DNA from 2 places in the Thauera sp. GDN1 genome. Region 2 is predicted to be linked to the other one. Evidence: predicted binding sites of a transcription regulator. Region 2 holds the regulator's gene; the other holds the start of a gene.
The links. The regulator LexA, encoded in region 2, represses DNA repair genes until DNA is damaged. The targets are predictions, from matches to a motif close to ACTGTATNTANATACAGT.

Region 1 (7,151 bases), 420 kb from region 2:
CCTTGTACAGCGCGACCACCGCTTCCAGCGTCACACCGGTCTCGGGATTCACCTCGCGGCGCGCCAGGCGGTTGGCGACCTCGGCGGCGAGGAAGCCGTCGTCCGCCTTCCTGATGTACTGGGCGTTGAGCCAGTTGAGCTTCTCGGTGTTGAACTGCGCGGCCGAGGGCGTGATGTGGTCGAGGTCGAACCACTCGACGAACTGCTCGCGGCTGAAGACCTCGTCGTCGCCATGGCTCCAGCCCAGGCGCGCCAGGTAGTTGATCACCGCCTCCGGCAGGTAACCCTCCTCGTCGTACTGCATCACGCTCACCGCGCCGTGGCGCTTGGAGAGCTTGGTGCCGTCGTCGCCGAGGATCATCGACAGGTGCGCATAGAGCGGCACTTCGGCACCGAGCGCGCGCAGCACGTTGATCTGGCGCGGGGTGTTGTTCACATGGTCGTCGCCGCGGATGACGTGGGTGATGCCCATGTCCCAGTCGTCCACCACCACGCAGAAGTTGTAGGTCGGCGTGCCGTCGGCGCGCGCGATGATGAAGTCGTCCAGTTCGGTGTTGCTGATCTCGATGCGGCCCTTGACCAGGTCGTCCCAGGCGACGACGCCCTCGGTCGGGTTGCGGAAGCGCACCACCGGCTGCACGCCCTCCGGGGGCTGCGGCAGGGTCTTGCCGCGCTCCGGACGCCAGCGCCCGTCGTAGCGCGGCTTCTCGCCGCGGGCACGCTGCTCCTCGCGGATGCGGTCGAGCTCTTCCGTCGACATGTAGCAGTGGTAGGCGGTGCCGGCGGTCAGCATCTGCTGGATGACCTCCTTGTACCGGTCCATGCGCTGCATCTGGTAGAACGGGCCCTCGTCGTGGGACAGGTCCAGCCACGCCATGCCGTCGAGGATGGCCTGCACCGCCTCCGGCGTGGAACGGGCGACGTCGGTGTCCTCGATGCGGAGGATGAACTTGCCGCCGTGACGGCGGGCGAAGGCCCAGGAGAACAGCGCGGTGCGCGCACCGCCGATGTGGAGGTAGCCGGTCGGGCTGGGGGCGAAGCGGGTGCGGACGGGACGGGAAGCGGAGGTCATCGTTGCGTTCGGTGGTGTTTCGTTTGAATTCGGGTGATCAGGCGGGTCGTGCGGACGGACGGTGTGTGGAGAAGGACTCGGACTCAGCCCAGCAGCAGCGCGTCGTCGTCGATCTCCTCGCCGCGCACCTTCTCGAACATGTCGAGCAGGTGATGCACGTCGAGGCCTTCGCGCTCGGGGCCGGACACATCCAGCACGACCCGGCCCTGGTGCAGCATCACGGTGCGCTGGCCCACATCCAGCGCCTGGCGCATCGAGTGCGTCACCATCATCGTGGTGAGCTTGTGCTCGGCGACGATGCGCACGGTGAGCTCCAGCACGAAGGCCCCGGTGCGCGGGTCGAGTGCCGCGGTGTGCTCGTCCAGCAGCAGCAGGCGCGAAGGCTGCAGCGCCGCCATCAGCAGGCTGACCGCCTGGCGCTGGCCGCCGGAGAGCAGGCCGATGCGGTCGGACAGGCGGTTCTCCAGGCCGAGGCCGAGCGTGGCGAGCTGGGCGCGAAACTCCTCGCGCAGCGCCGGCTTGACCGCGAACGAGAAGCCGCGGCGCTCGCCGCGCATCTTGGCCAGCGCCATGTTCTCCTCGATGGTGAGGTCCTCGCAGGTGCCGGCGAGCGGATCCTGGAACACGCGGGCGACGTGGCGCGCGCGCGCCCACACCGGCTGGCGGGTCATGTCGATGCCGTCGATCTCGATCGTGCCGCTGTCGACGCGCTGCTCGCCGGAGACGGCGTTCAGGAAGGTGGACTTGCCGGCACCGTTGGAGCCGATCACGGTCACGAACTGCCCTGTCGGGATCTCCAGCGTCATGCCGCGCAGGGCCTGGGTCTCGATCGGCGTTCCGGGGTTGAAGGTCAGGCGCAGGTCGGTTGCTTTCAGCATCTCAGTTCCCCTTCTTTCCGGACCAGTGGGCGCGCAGCTTGGGTACCACCAGCGCGACCGTCACCAGCACCGCGGTGACCAGGTTGAGGTCCTGCGCCTGCAGGCCGATGAAGTCGGAGTTGAGCGCGAGCGCGATGAAGAAGCGATAGACGATGGCGCCGACGATCACCGCGATCGTAGCCAGGTAGAGCTTGCGCGAAGGCAGCAGGCTCTCGCCGACGATCACCGCCGCCAGGCCGATGACGATGGTGCCCACGCCCATCGAGATGTCCGCACCGCCCTGGGTCTGCGCGAACAGCGCCCCGGCCAGTCCGACCAGCGCGTTCGACAGCGCCATGCCGGCGAGCACCGCCAGCCCGGTATTGACGCCCTGGGCGCGCGCCATGCGCGCATTGGAGCCGGTGGCGCGGATCGCCAGGCCGCTCTGGGTCGAGAAATAGGCATCGAGCAGCAGCTTGACCGCCAGCACCACGAACACCAGCAGCAGCGGGCGGAAGACGTAGTCGGCCAGGGCCTCGGGCTGCAGCAGGTTGAAGACGGTGGGCTCCATGATCAGCGGCACGTTGGGCTTGCCCATGATGCGCAGGTTGATCGAGTACAGCGCGATCATCATCAGGATGCTGGCGAGCAGGTCCATGATCTTGAGGCGCACGTTGAGCCAGCCGGTGATCAGGCCCGCGACCGCGCCGGCGATGGTCGCCACGATGGTCGAGGTGAAGGGATCGTAGCCGGCGGCGATCATGGTCGCGGCGACCGCGCCGCCGAGCGGGAAGCTGCCGTCGACGGTCAGGTCGGGAAAGCGCAGCAGGCGGAAGGAGATGTACACGCCGAGGGCGACCAGGCTGAAGATCAGACCGATCTCCAGCGCCCCGAGCAGGGTGTAGAGGGACATGAGGAATACCGTTGGAGAGAAGACGACGCGGGCGCCCTGGGGAGAGCGCCCGCCGCGGCCGGCACCGGCCGACCGCGTGCGGGTCCGGCCGGACCGTCCTTACTGGACGACCTTGGAGGCGTCCTTGACGAGCTCGTCGGACAGGGTGACGCCCTGTTTCTGGGCCGCGCCCGGGTTCACGTGCAGCTCGAGCTTGTTGCTGGTCTCGGAGGCGATGGCGCCCGGCTTCTCGCCCTTGAGGATGCGCACCACCATCTCGCCGGTCTGCACGCCCAGCGCCTTGTAGTCCATGCCGTAGGCCGCGACCGCGCCGCGCGCGACGCTGTCGGTATCGGCCGCGACCAGCGGGATCTTGGCGTCCATGCCGACCTTGACCAGGGCCTCGTAGGCCGACACCACGTTGTTGTCGGTGCTGGTGTAGAACACGTCGACCTTGCCGATCAGGCTGCGCGCGGCCGAACCGACGTCGACCGAACGCGGTGCCGCCGCATCCACCAGGCTCATGCCGTGCCCGGGCAGCAGCTTGCGCATCTGCTCCAGCACCACCACCGAGTTGGCCTCGCCCGGGTTGAACACCATGCCCACGCGCTTGGCGTTGGGGCTCACGCGCTTGATCAGCTCGATCTGCTTGTCGAGTTCGAGGGCGTCGGAGACGCCGGTGACGTTGCTGCCCGAGGCCGCCATCGACGGCACCAGCTTGGCCGCCACCGGATCGGTCACCGCCGAATACACCAGCGGAATGTCCTTGGTCGCCGCCGCCACGGCCTGCGCCGAGGGGGTGGCGATGGCGACGATCACGTCCGACTTGTCGCCGACGAACTTGCGCGCGATCTGCGCCGCGGTCCCGGTGTTGCCCTGGGCGCTCTGGTACTGCCACTTGAGGTTCTTGCCGTCTTCGAAGCCGGCGGCGGCGAGCGCCTCCTTGACGCCATCGCGGACGGAATCGAGCGCCGGGTGCTCGACGATCGCGGTGATCGCCACCGATTTCTGCTGCGCATGGACCGGCGCAGCCATCGCGAACGCCAGCGCCAGCGCGCCGAACAGCACCTTGCGGGACGTGGTGAAGGACATGAAGGGCTCCTTTGCGGCCATCCAGGCCAGGCAGTGAGAACACGCGCGGTCGGCGACCACGCCCTTGAAGAAGATACGAGGGCGCGATTTTAACAGCGCGCCAGCCGTGCGCGATTGCGGTGGACCCGAAACTTCGCCGCCGGCCGGGCGGGACACGCCCGCCCTTGCCCTGAAGACTGTATTTTTTTACAGTCTACGAATGATCGAAGAGTACGCCGAACTTCACTGCCTGAGCAATTTCAGCTTCCAGCGCGGCGCCTCGCACCCCGAGGAGCTGGTCGCGCAGGCGGCCGCATTCGGCTACACCGCGATCGCGCTCACCGACGAGTGCTCGCTCGCCGGCGTGGTGCGCGCCCATCGCGCGCTGCAGGCCCTGCCCGCGGAGCAGCGCCCACGGCTGATCATCGGCAGCGAGTTGCAGCTCGCGGACGGCCCCCGCATCGTGCTGCTCGCCACCGACCGCGCCGGCTACGCACAGCTGTCGCGGCTGATCACCCGTGCCCGACGCGCCGCCGCCAAGGGGGCATACCGCCTCACCCGGGCGATGATCGACCACGCCTGCAAGCTGCCGCTACCGCCTGCCAGCCCCGGCGAGGCGGGCGACCGCCTGGACGGCTGCCTGGCCTTGCTCATTCCACCCGCCGGCTTTCCGCCCCGTGTCGGCCTCGAGACGGCGGCGGCGGACCTGCAGGCCGAGGCCGAATGGCTGGCACAGCGCTTCCCGAGTCGCGCGTGGATGGCGGTGACGGTGCGGGTGGACGGCCGCGACCGCGCGCGCATCACCTGGCTGCGCCGCGTCGCGCGCGCCGCCGGCATCCCGGCGGTGGCGGCCAGCGGCGCACTGATGCACGACCCCGCCCGCCGCCCCCTCGCCGACGTGATGAGCGCGCTGCGCCTGCACTGCAGCGTGGCCGAGGCCGGGCTGGCGCTCGCCGCCAATGCCGAGCAGCGCCTGCACGACCGCGACACCCTCGCCCGCCGCTACCCGCCCGCGCTGCTCGCCGAAACCCTGGCGGTCGCCGGGCGCTGCAGCTTCTCCCTGGACGAACTGCGCTACGAGTACCCGGCCGAACTCGTCCCCGCCGGCGAAACCCCGGCAAGCTGGCTGCGCCGGCTGGTGGAGGGGGGACTGCGGTGGCGCTACCGCGGACAGGACGCCCCCGCGGGCCTCCGCGTCGCCACACCCCCCACGACCGCAGCCATGGACCCGCCCGCCGACGACCCCGCGCCACCCTCGGTGCGCGCGCAGATCGAGCACGAACTGGCGCTGATCGCCGAGCTCGGCTACGAGTCCTATTTCCTCACCGTGCATGACATCGTCCGCTTCGCCCGCGGCGAGGGCATCCTGTGCCAGGGCCGCGGCTCGGCGGCGAATTCGGTGGTGTGCTGGGCACTGGGCATCACCGAGGTCGATCCGACGCTGGGCATCATGCTGGTCGAGCGCTTCATCTCGCGCGAGCGCAACGAGCCGCCCGACATCGACGTCGACTTCGAGCACGAGCGGCGCGAGGAGGTGATCCAGTACATCTACCGCAAGTACGGCCGCGAGCGTGCCGCGCTCGCCGCCACCGTGATCAGCTACCGCGCCCGCAGCGCGCTGCGCGACGTCGGCCGCGCGCTCGGCCTGGACGAGACGCAGATCGAACGCCTGACGCGCGAGCACCACTGGTTCGACGGCCGTAGCATCCTGCCCGAACGGCTGATGGAGGCCGGGCTCGATCCCGCCAGCCCGGTCAGCCGACGGCTGGTGGCGCTGACCGAGGAACTGATCGGCTTTCCGCGCCACCTGTCGCAGCATGTCGGCGGTTTCGTCATCGCCCGCGGCCGGCTCGACGAGCTGGTGCCGGTCGAGAACGCCGCGATGCCCGAGCGCACCGTGATCCAGTGGGACAAGGACGACCTCGACGCCGTCGGCCTGATGAAGGTCGACGTGCTCGCGCTCGGCATGCTGTCGGCGCTGCGCCGCGGGCTGGCACTGGCGTCGGCCTGGCGCGGCCGGCCGCTGACGCTGGCCAGCATCGAGCGCGAACGCGCCGAGGTGTATGACATGCTGTCGCGCGCCGATTCGGTCGGCGTGTTCCAGGTCGAATCGCGCGCGCAGATGACCATGCTGCCGCGCCTCAGGCCGTGCCGTTTCTACGACCTGGTGGTGGAGGTTGCCATCGTGCGCCCCGGCCCGATCCAGGGCGGCATGGTCCATCCCTACCTGCACGCGCGCGATCGCGTGGCGCGCGGCGAGGACCCGATGGACGGCCTGCGCGACGAGATCCGCGGCGTGCTCGCGCGCACGCTCGGGGTGCCGATCTTCCAGGAACAGGTGATGCAGCTCGCGGTGGTCGCGGCCGGCTTCACAGGCGGCGAGGCCGACCAGCTGCGGCGGGCGATGGGCGCCTGGCGGCGCAAGGGCGAGCTCGAACGCTACCGCGAGAAGCTGCTCGCCGGGCTGGCGCACAAGGGCTACGACGCCGACTTCGCCCAGCGCCTGTGCCAGCAGATCGAGGGCTTCGGCAGCTACGGCTTCCCCGAATCGCACGCCGCCAGCTTCGCGCTGCTGGTGTATGCCTCGGCCTGGCTCAAGTGCTTCGAGCCCGCCGCCTTCCTCGCCGCGCTGCTCGACAGCCAGCCGATGGGCTTCTACTCGCCCTCGCAGCTGATCCAGGACGCGCGCCGGCACGGGGTGGAGGTGCGGCCGGCCGACGTCACGGTCAGCACCTGGGAGTGCACGCTGGAAGCCACCGCCGGGGAGCCGGACACGGACGCGTCACCTGTGCGCCCGCAGCCCGCGGTCCGCCTCGGCCTGCGCATGATCCGCGGCCTCGCCCGCGACGCCGCCGCGCGCATCGTCGCCGCCCGCGACAGCCGCACCTTCGCCGACACCCAGGACCTCGCCGCCCGCGCCCGGCTGGATGCCGGCGAACTGCGCATCCTCGCCGCCGGCGGCGCGCTCGCCGGCCTCGCCGGGCACCGCCGCCAGGCCCTGTGGCAGGCGAGCGGCGCGGCACCCCTGCCCGGCCTGCTCGCCGGCGCGCCCGGCGGCGACGTCGCCGTCCCCCTCGCCGCCCCGGCCGAGGCCGAGGACCTGCTCGCCGACTACGCCCGCCTCGGCTTCACCCTCGGCCGCCACCCCTTGTCATTCGTGCGCGACGAGCTCGTGCGCCTGCGTTTCCTGACCGCCGCCGACATCGCCGTGGCGCCGGACCGCATGCTCGCCCGCGGCGCCGGCCTGGTCACCTGCCGC
Region 2 (7,151 bases):
TCGCTGAAGTCGGCGGCCTGGAGCGTGCAGCCCGGGGTATTGTCGCGAGGATAAAAGTAGAGGACGACATTCTGCTTGCCGGCGACCGACGCGAGGTCGAACATTTCCATGTCGGCGTCGGGCAATGAAAAGGCGGGGGCGATGTCTCCGCTCTGCAGCATGTGGTCTCCCTGATGTGGGGCGGATTCTAGCCGAGACCCCCGGCGAACACTACCGCTGCGGGCACGGGTCTGGACTTCGGACGGATCGAGCATGCGAGCCTTTCTCCCTGGCTTGTGTCGGACGATCGGGTGCCGCCAGCCGACACCGTCATGAACCAATAGCCCAGATCGGGCGATGGCTCAAGACGCAGTGCATCATTGGCGCAATGCTTCGTCGTCGGACCATAGTGAGCGACACCCATGACCAGGCCCCTTCACCCCCCGCAGCAGCACGCACACCCCGCCACCATGCGCGCCATGGTGCTCGAGCGCCCCGGCACCCCCCTGCAACTGCGCGAGCTGCCCGTCCCCCGTCCGGCCGCAGGCCAGGTCCTGCTGCGGGTCGAAGCCTGCGGCGTGTGCCGCACCGATCTCCACCTCGTCGACGGCGAGTTGCCCGATCCGGTGCTGCCGATGATTCCCGGACACGAGATCGTCGGTCGGGTGGTCGACGTCGGCCCGGGCGTGAACGGCGTCAGACACGGTCAGCGCATGGGCGTCCCCTGGCTGGGCTGGACCTGCGGCCACTGCGGTTTCTGCGCCAGCCATCGCGAGAACCTGTGCGACAGCGCGCGCTTCACCGGCTACCAGATCCACGGCGGCTATGCGCAATACACGGTGGCCGATGCGCGCTACTGCTTCCCAATGGCCGAGGCGCTGGACGCCGCCGAAGCCGCGCCGCTGCTGTGCGCCGGGCTGATCGGTTACCGCGCGCTGGCGATGGCGGGCGATGCGCGCAGGATCGGACTCTACGGTTTCGGCGCCGCCGCCCACATCATCGCCCAGGTCGCCGCATGGCAGGGACGCGAGGTCCATGCCTTCACCCGCAAGGGGGATGCCGAGAGCCAGGCCTTCGCCCGCCAGCTCGGCGCGTGCTGGGTGGGCGCGGGCGACGAATGCCCGCCCCAAGCGCTTGAAGCGGCGCTGATCTTCGCGCCCGCCGGCGAGCTCGTCCCCGCCGCGCTGCGCGCCACCGCAAAGGGCGGCACGGTGGTATGCGCGGGGATCCACATGAGCGACATCCCGAGCTTTCCGTACAGCATCCTGTGGGGCGAGCGCCGCATCGTCTCGGTCGCCAACCTGACCCGCCGGGACGGCGAGGAATTCCTCGCCCTCGCGCCGAAGGTGCCGGTGCGTACCGAAGTCACCCGCTTCGCCCTCGAGGCGGCCAACGACGCCCTCGAACGCCTGCGCCGCGGCGCACTGCAGGGCGCCGCGGTGCTGCTGCCCTGAGGAGGTCACCAAACCGCTCCTGCCGGGCACGGGTGCTTGCTCTCGACGAATAACTGTTTAAAATTACAGCCATCCCATGGAGGCCGTCATGAGCGCCCGTAGCGAATCCCTTACCGCACGCCAGCAGGAAATCCTCGACTTCATCCGCGCCACCGTCGAATCCGAAGGCCGCCCGCCGACGCGCGCCGAGGTGTGCACCGCGTTCGGCTTCCGCTCGCCGAACGCCGCCGAAACCCATCTGCGCGCGCTCGCCGCCAAGGGCGCGATCCTGCTCGAGGAAGGCCGCGCGCGCGGCATCCGCCTGGCCGAGGCGCTCGGCCTGCCGCTGGTCGGCCGCGTCGCCGCGGGCAGCCCGATCCTCGCCGCCGAACACGTCGAGGCACGCTACCAGCTCGACCCCGCGCTGTTCTCGCCCAGGGCAGACTACCTGCTGCGGGTGCGCGGCATGAGCATGCGCGACGCCGGCATCCTCGACGGCGACCTGATCGCGGTGCATCGCAGCACCGAGGCGCGCAACGGCCAGATCGTGGTCGCCCGCATCGACGACGACGTCACCGTGAAGACCCTGCAGCGCAAGGGCACGGTGGTCGAGCTGCTGCCGGCCAACCCCGATTACGAACCCATCGTCGTCGACACCCGGCGCGCCCCGGTGGTGATCGAGGGCGTGATGGTCGGCCTGATCCGCAAGGACCACTGAGCGCACCGTCGCCCGGGCCACCGGCTCATGCCGCTTCCTCATGGCCACCTCCGCGCTCCGCATCGCCGACGATGTCCGGCATGACACGCCCGACATCGACCCTCGGCACTCTTTCCTGGCCGGCCTGCCCGCCGGCCGCATATGGCAGGCCGACCGTTTCGCGCAGCGTCCGGGCGCAGTGCTGCCGACCGGCTTCAGCGCACTCGACGCGGAACTGCCCGGTGGCGGCTGGCCGGCCGGCGCCCTGATCGAACTGCTGCTCGAACGCCCCGGGGTGGGCGAACTGTCGCTGCTGCTGCCATTGCTCGGGCGCACTCCCCCCGAGCAATGGATCGTCTGGCTGGCACCGCCGCTGCTGCCCTATGCCCCGGCGCTGGCCCGCGCCGGCGTGCCGCTGGCCCGCCTGCTCATCGTGCGTCCCGAGCATCCGCACGCCCTGCTGTGGGCCGCGCGCCAGGCTGCCGTCTCGGGCAGCTGTTCGGCCGTCCTGGCCTGGATGCCGCGGATCGACAACACCGGCCTGCGCCGCCTGCAGCTTGCGGCCGAGGAGAGCGCCACGCCGCTCTTCCTGTTCCGCCCCGACGCGGTCGCGGGCCAGCCCTCGCCCGCGCCATTGCGCCTGATGCTCAGCGCGCGCAGCGCACAGCTCGAGGTGCGCATCCTGAAGCGGCGCGGCCCGCCGGCAGCACGCCCCCTGCTGCTCGACGTGCGCGCAGGGGAACAGACGCTGTCCGAAGCCGGGAATCCGCAGGGCGTCGTCGGCATGCTTGGCGTTGTCGGCGACCGGACACGCTGACGCCACATTGCCGCCATGCTCTGGCTCGCCATCCATCTCCCGGTCCTGGCGCTGCAGGTCTTCACCCGCGGCGCGCAGGCCCCTGCGCCACTTGCGATCATCGCCCCGCCGCCACGGGCGACGGTCCTCGCGGCAACCCCCGATGCCGAGGCGGCCGGCGTCCATTGCGGGCAACGCGGCGCCAGCGCGCTCGCCCTGCTGCCCGAGTTGCAACTGAGGACGCGCGACCCGGATCGTGAGGCCGAAGCCCTCGCCGAAATCGCCATCTGGGCGGGGCGCTTCAGCCCGCGCATCAGCCTGTCTCCCCCCGATGCGGTGCTGCTGGAGATTTCCTCCTGCCTGCGCCTGTTCGGCGGCGCCGAGCGGATCGAACGGGCGGTGCGGGACGGTCTGGATGAACTGGGCTTCGCAGCCCGCACCGCCTGCGCGCCCACCCCGCTGGCGGCACGCTGGTTCGCCCGCGCCGGGCTGGGCATGGATGCCGGAAGCGAGGCGCATGAAGAGTCCGGCGACACGCCGCCCGCCCGCTGGCAGCCGACCGCGCCTTCCGCTGCCCCCGGCGCCCTTCCACAACGTGACTGGCAGACGATGATCGACCACCTGCCGCTGGAACTGCTGGGCGACGACGGCAGTTGCGATGCGCCCACGCTGGAACTGCTCGCCGGCCTCGGGCTGCGCACGCTGGGCGAGGTCCGCCGCCTGCCGGCCGCCGGCCTCGCCCGCCGCCAGGCCCAGGCCGCCGGCCGCACGCTGGCCCGCGCCTGCGGCGACATCGCCGATCCCCGGCCCTGGTTCGTGGCGCCGCCCCGTTTCGATCACGGCCTCGTGCTCCCCGTACCCACCGCTCATGCCGACGCCCTGCTCTTCGCCGCCCGCCGCCTGTTCGCCAGCCTGGCGGCCTGGCTGCAGGCCCGTCATGCCGCGGTGGATCTGTGCACCCTGGTGCTTGAACACGCCTCCCCGCCCCACACCGCGCTGACGCTAGTGTTCGGCGAACCCAGCCAGGACGAGGCCCGGTTCATGCTGATCGCGCGCGAGCGCCTCGCGGCGATACGGCTGGCCGCCGAGGTCGGCGCCCTGCGGGTGCAGGCCGCGCAGTCGGTCCCCGCCGCGCCCCGCAGCACGGACCTCTTCGGCGATCCGGCCGCCCGCGCGGATGCCGCCTTGCTGCTCGCACGCCTGCAGGCACGGCTGGGTAACGAGGGGGTCTATCGGCTTTCCGCGCAGGCCGACCATCGTCCCGAGGCCGCGTGGATGGTCTGCGAAGCCGGCGCCGGGTCGAGCCGCCCGACCTCTCGTCCGCGATACCCCGAGCGCGCCAGAAACTCCGCCGATCTCGTCGAAGGCCCGCGCCCACTGTGGCTGCTGCCCGAACCCAGAGCGGTCTCGCCGGCTCGCCTGTCCCTGATCGGCGAGGCCGAACGGATCGAAACCGGCTGGTGGGACGGTCGTGCAGTGCGGCGCGACTACTATCTCGCGCACGACGAGCACCAGGCCCTGTGCTGGGTCTTCCATGCGCTGGACGCACCGGAGAACTGGTTCGTCCATGGCTATTTCGGCTGAGGCATCGCCGGCGAAGGCGCCGGCAGCCCGCAAGCGACGTAGTACACTCGCGCCCTGATCAACCTCCAGACAAGGAAGACCGCAGCATCCGTGCTGCCCGCGCCCGATGCCCCAGACTGCCTCATCACAGCCCGCTAACCTTTCCTCCGGTCCGCAGGCCCTTTCGCCCGGCGACCGCGCCCGCCGCAAGGCCCTGTTCAGCCTCCTGGTCGGCCTCGTCGCCCTGCCCGCATCCTGGCTGCTGTTCTCGCAACTCGAGCGCCTGTGGCCGGAGATCGTGCGCATGGAGGGCATCGCCTTCATGGCCGCCGCCACCCTGCTCGGCGGGGCGATGGCGATCGGCCCGCTGGCCGCGGCCATCGGCCTCCTGCTTGCGATCTGGTTCGGGGTGGACAGCGTGTACAAACCGCGCAGCAAGCCTTCCCCGCTGCTCGACCGCGTGATCGTCGGCGCAGGCCTGCTGGTCTGGTTCACGCCCGCCCTCGCCGCCTTCGCCATGATCGGCCAGGCGCTCGCGAGCGGACGCATCCACTTCGTGCGCCCGCCCCGCGATTATTTCCTCGCCACCGATCCGATCGCCTTCTGGCAGGGCGTGGGCTTCTGGCTGATCATGGGCGGGCTGTTCGCCTTCCTCGCCTGGCGCTACTGGCGAGGCAAGCTCTTTCCGCGCAGCGCGGACGCGGAATGAAGCGCCCCGTGGGGCGCCTCCGGCGCGGGCTCACCGCCCGCCAGAGCCCCCTCAGGCGCCGAGCCAGCCCTTGCGCAGCTCGAGCGCTTCCGGCCGCGCACGCTCCGCGCGCTTGAGGCTGAACTTGTCCGCGGGCGCGGCGGCGGGCGCGAGACGGAAGCTCATCAGCTCATCGCGCCGGAAAACGTGCAGGGTGAGCTCATCGCCCGCACGCCGCCTGGCCAGCATGTCGTCCATCGCCTTCGCCCCCGCCACCTTCAGCCCGTCCAAGGCCACCACCACGTCGCCTGCCGACACCCCCGCCGCCTGCGCCGGCCCGCCGTCGTAGACGTTGAGCACCTTGGCCTCGCCGTTGCCGCCGAGTTTCCAGCCGAGCACCGGGCTCGTGCTCGCCGCCGCGGCTTCCAGCGTCACCGCCACGGCCTCGAGCAGGCGAGCGAGCGGAAGATCGTCGCGGCCCTCGACCGCGCGCTCCAGCCAGCGCGCCAGCCGGGCGCCGAGACCGTCGCCGCCGACTTCGCGCACCGCGGCGTAGATCCCGTCCTCGGGTACGCCGACGCCGGTCAGGCCATGGCGCTGCCACAGCAGGCGCATCACGTCGTCCAGGCTGGTACGCCCCGCGCTGCCCGCACGCAGCTGCAGATCGAGCGCCAGTGCGATCAGCGCCCCCTTGGCGTAGTAGCTGACGATGGCATTGGGCGCGTTCTCGTCCTGGCGGTAGTACTTCGTCCACGCGTCGAAGGAGGACTCCGCCACGCTCTGCTTGAGGCGCCCGCTGCCGCGCATCACGTTCGAGATCGTCTTGGCGAGCAGTTCTAGGTATTCGTCCACCCCGATCACCCCGCTGCGCACCAGGGCCAGGTCGTCGTAGTAGGAGGTGAAGCCTTCGAAGGCCCACAGCAGGCGGGTGTGATTTTCGCGGCCGAGGTCGTAGGGGGTGAAAGCGGCCGGCTTGATGCGCTTGACGTTCCAGGTGTGGAAGTACTCGTGGCTGCACAGGCCGAGGAAGGTCCTGTAGGCTTCGGGCAGTCCCTCCATGCCCTTCCACGGCAGGTCGCCACGGCTGCAGATCAGGGCGGTCGAGGCGCGATGCTCGAGTCCGCCGTAGCCGTCGCCGACGACCATGGTCAGGAAGGCGTAATAGTCGACCGGGGCGGGCTTGCCGAAGAGGCCGATCTGCCATTCGCAGATGCGCGCGAGGTCGGCGCACAGGCGATCGAGGTCGCAGTCGTGGCGGCCGGTCAGCGCGATGTCGTGCGGCACGCCCGCGGCCTCGAAGCGCGCAACGGTGAAGTCGCCCATTTCCACCGGGTGGTCGATGAGCTCGTCGTAGTCGGCGGCGCGAAAGCGTCCGAAACGGCAGGACTCGCCGGGACGGCCGTGTTCTGGCGGCAGCGCGGTGATCAGCTTCCAGTGCCGGCACGCGTCGGCGTCGGGCTTGTCGATGGTGACGATGCAGGGCTCCTCGGTACGTCCGGCCACCGCGAGGAACACGCTGGTGCCGTTGAAGAAGCCGTGCGTGGTGTCCAGGTGCGCCGAGCGCACCGACAAGTCCCAGGCATAAACCTCGTAATGCAGCGCCAAGGTCTTGGTGCCGGGCCGGGATTTTGCGCGCCAGGTGTGCTTGTCGAGCTTTTCCACCGCGCAGGGCTCGCCATCGGCCTGCGCGGACAAGCGGACGATGTTGCGCGCGAACTCGCGGATCATGTAGCTGCCCGGGATCCAGGCCGGCAGGCTGAGCACCTGCCCCTGTGGATCGGGCTCGTGCACGATGCAGCTCACCTCGAACAGGTGCGCACCCGGATTGGCCGGACGGATCCGGTACTCGACGGGCGGCGGTTTTCTCGACCGGGGGCTCCCGACCGGGAGACTGGCTTGGGCGGTAGAAACGAGGCGTGCGGACATCGGCTTGCTCACGAACGATGAAGCGTCCGGCCCATCCGGCAGGCCCCGCCGATCCCGCCGATGGCGATG

Region 1: CKCBHOJB_RS08030 (error-prone DNA polymerase) is a predicted target of LexA. The motif match lies at 4,089-4,106, and genes of this name have one in related genera.

What each region holds. Positions count from the first base shown of each region.
Region 1 covers NZ_CP097870.1:1,748,502-1,755,652, reverse strand. Annotated here, with positions in the region: gene gltX (glutamate--tRNA ligase) at 1-1,072, opposite strand, end outside; gene CKCBHOJB_RS08045 (ABC transporter ATP-binding protein) at 1,156-1,950, opposite strand; gene CKCBHOJB_RS08040 (ABC transporter permease) at 1,952-2,842, opposite strand; gene CKCBHOJB_RS08035 (ABC transporter substrate-binding protein) at 2,942-3,913, opposite strand; gene CKCBHOJB_RS08030 (error-prone DNA polymerase) at 4,113-7,151, shown strand, end outside.
Region 2 covers NZ_CP097870.1:2,163,521-2,170,671, reverse strand. Annotated here, with positions in the region: gene CKCBHOJB_RS09970 (peroxiredoxin) at 1-161, opposite strand, end outside; gene CKCBHOJB_RS09965 (zinc-dependent alcohol dehydrogenase family protein) at 402-1,433, shown strand; gene lexA (transcriptional repressor LexA) at 1,522-2,130, shown strand; gene imuA (translesion DNA synthesis-associated protein ImuA) at 2,171-2,926, shown strand; gene CKCBHOJB_RS09950 (DNA polymerase Y family protein) at 2,942-4,489, shown strand; gene CKCBHOJB_RS09945 (hypothetical protein) at 4,596-5,177, shown strand; gene CKCBHOJB_RS09940 (M61 family metallopeptidase) at 5,229-7,082, opposite strand.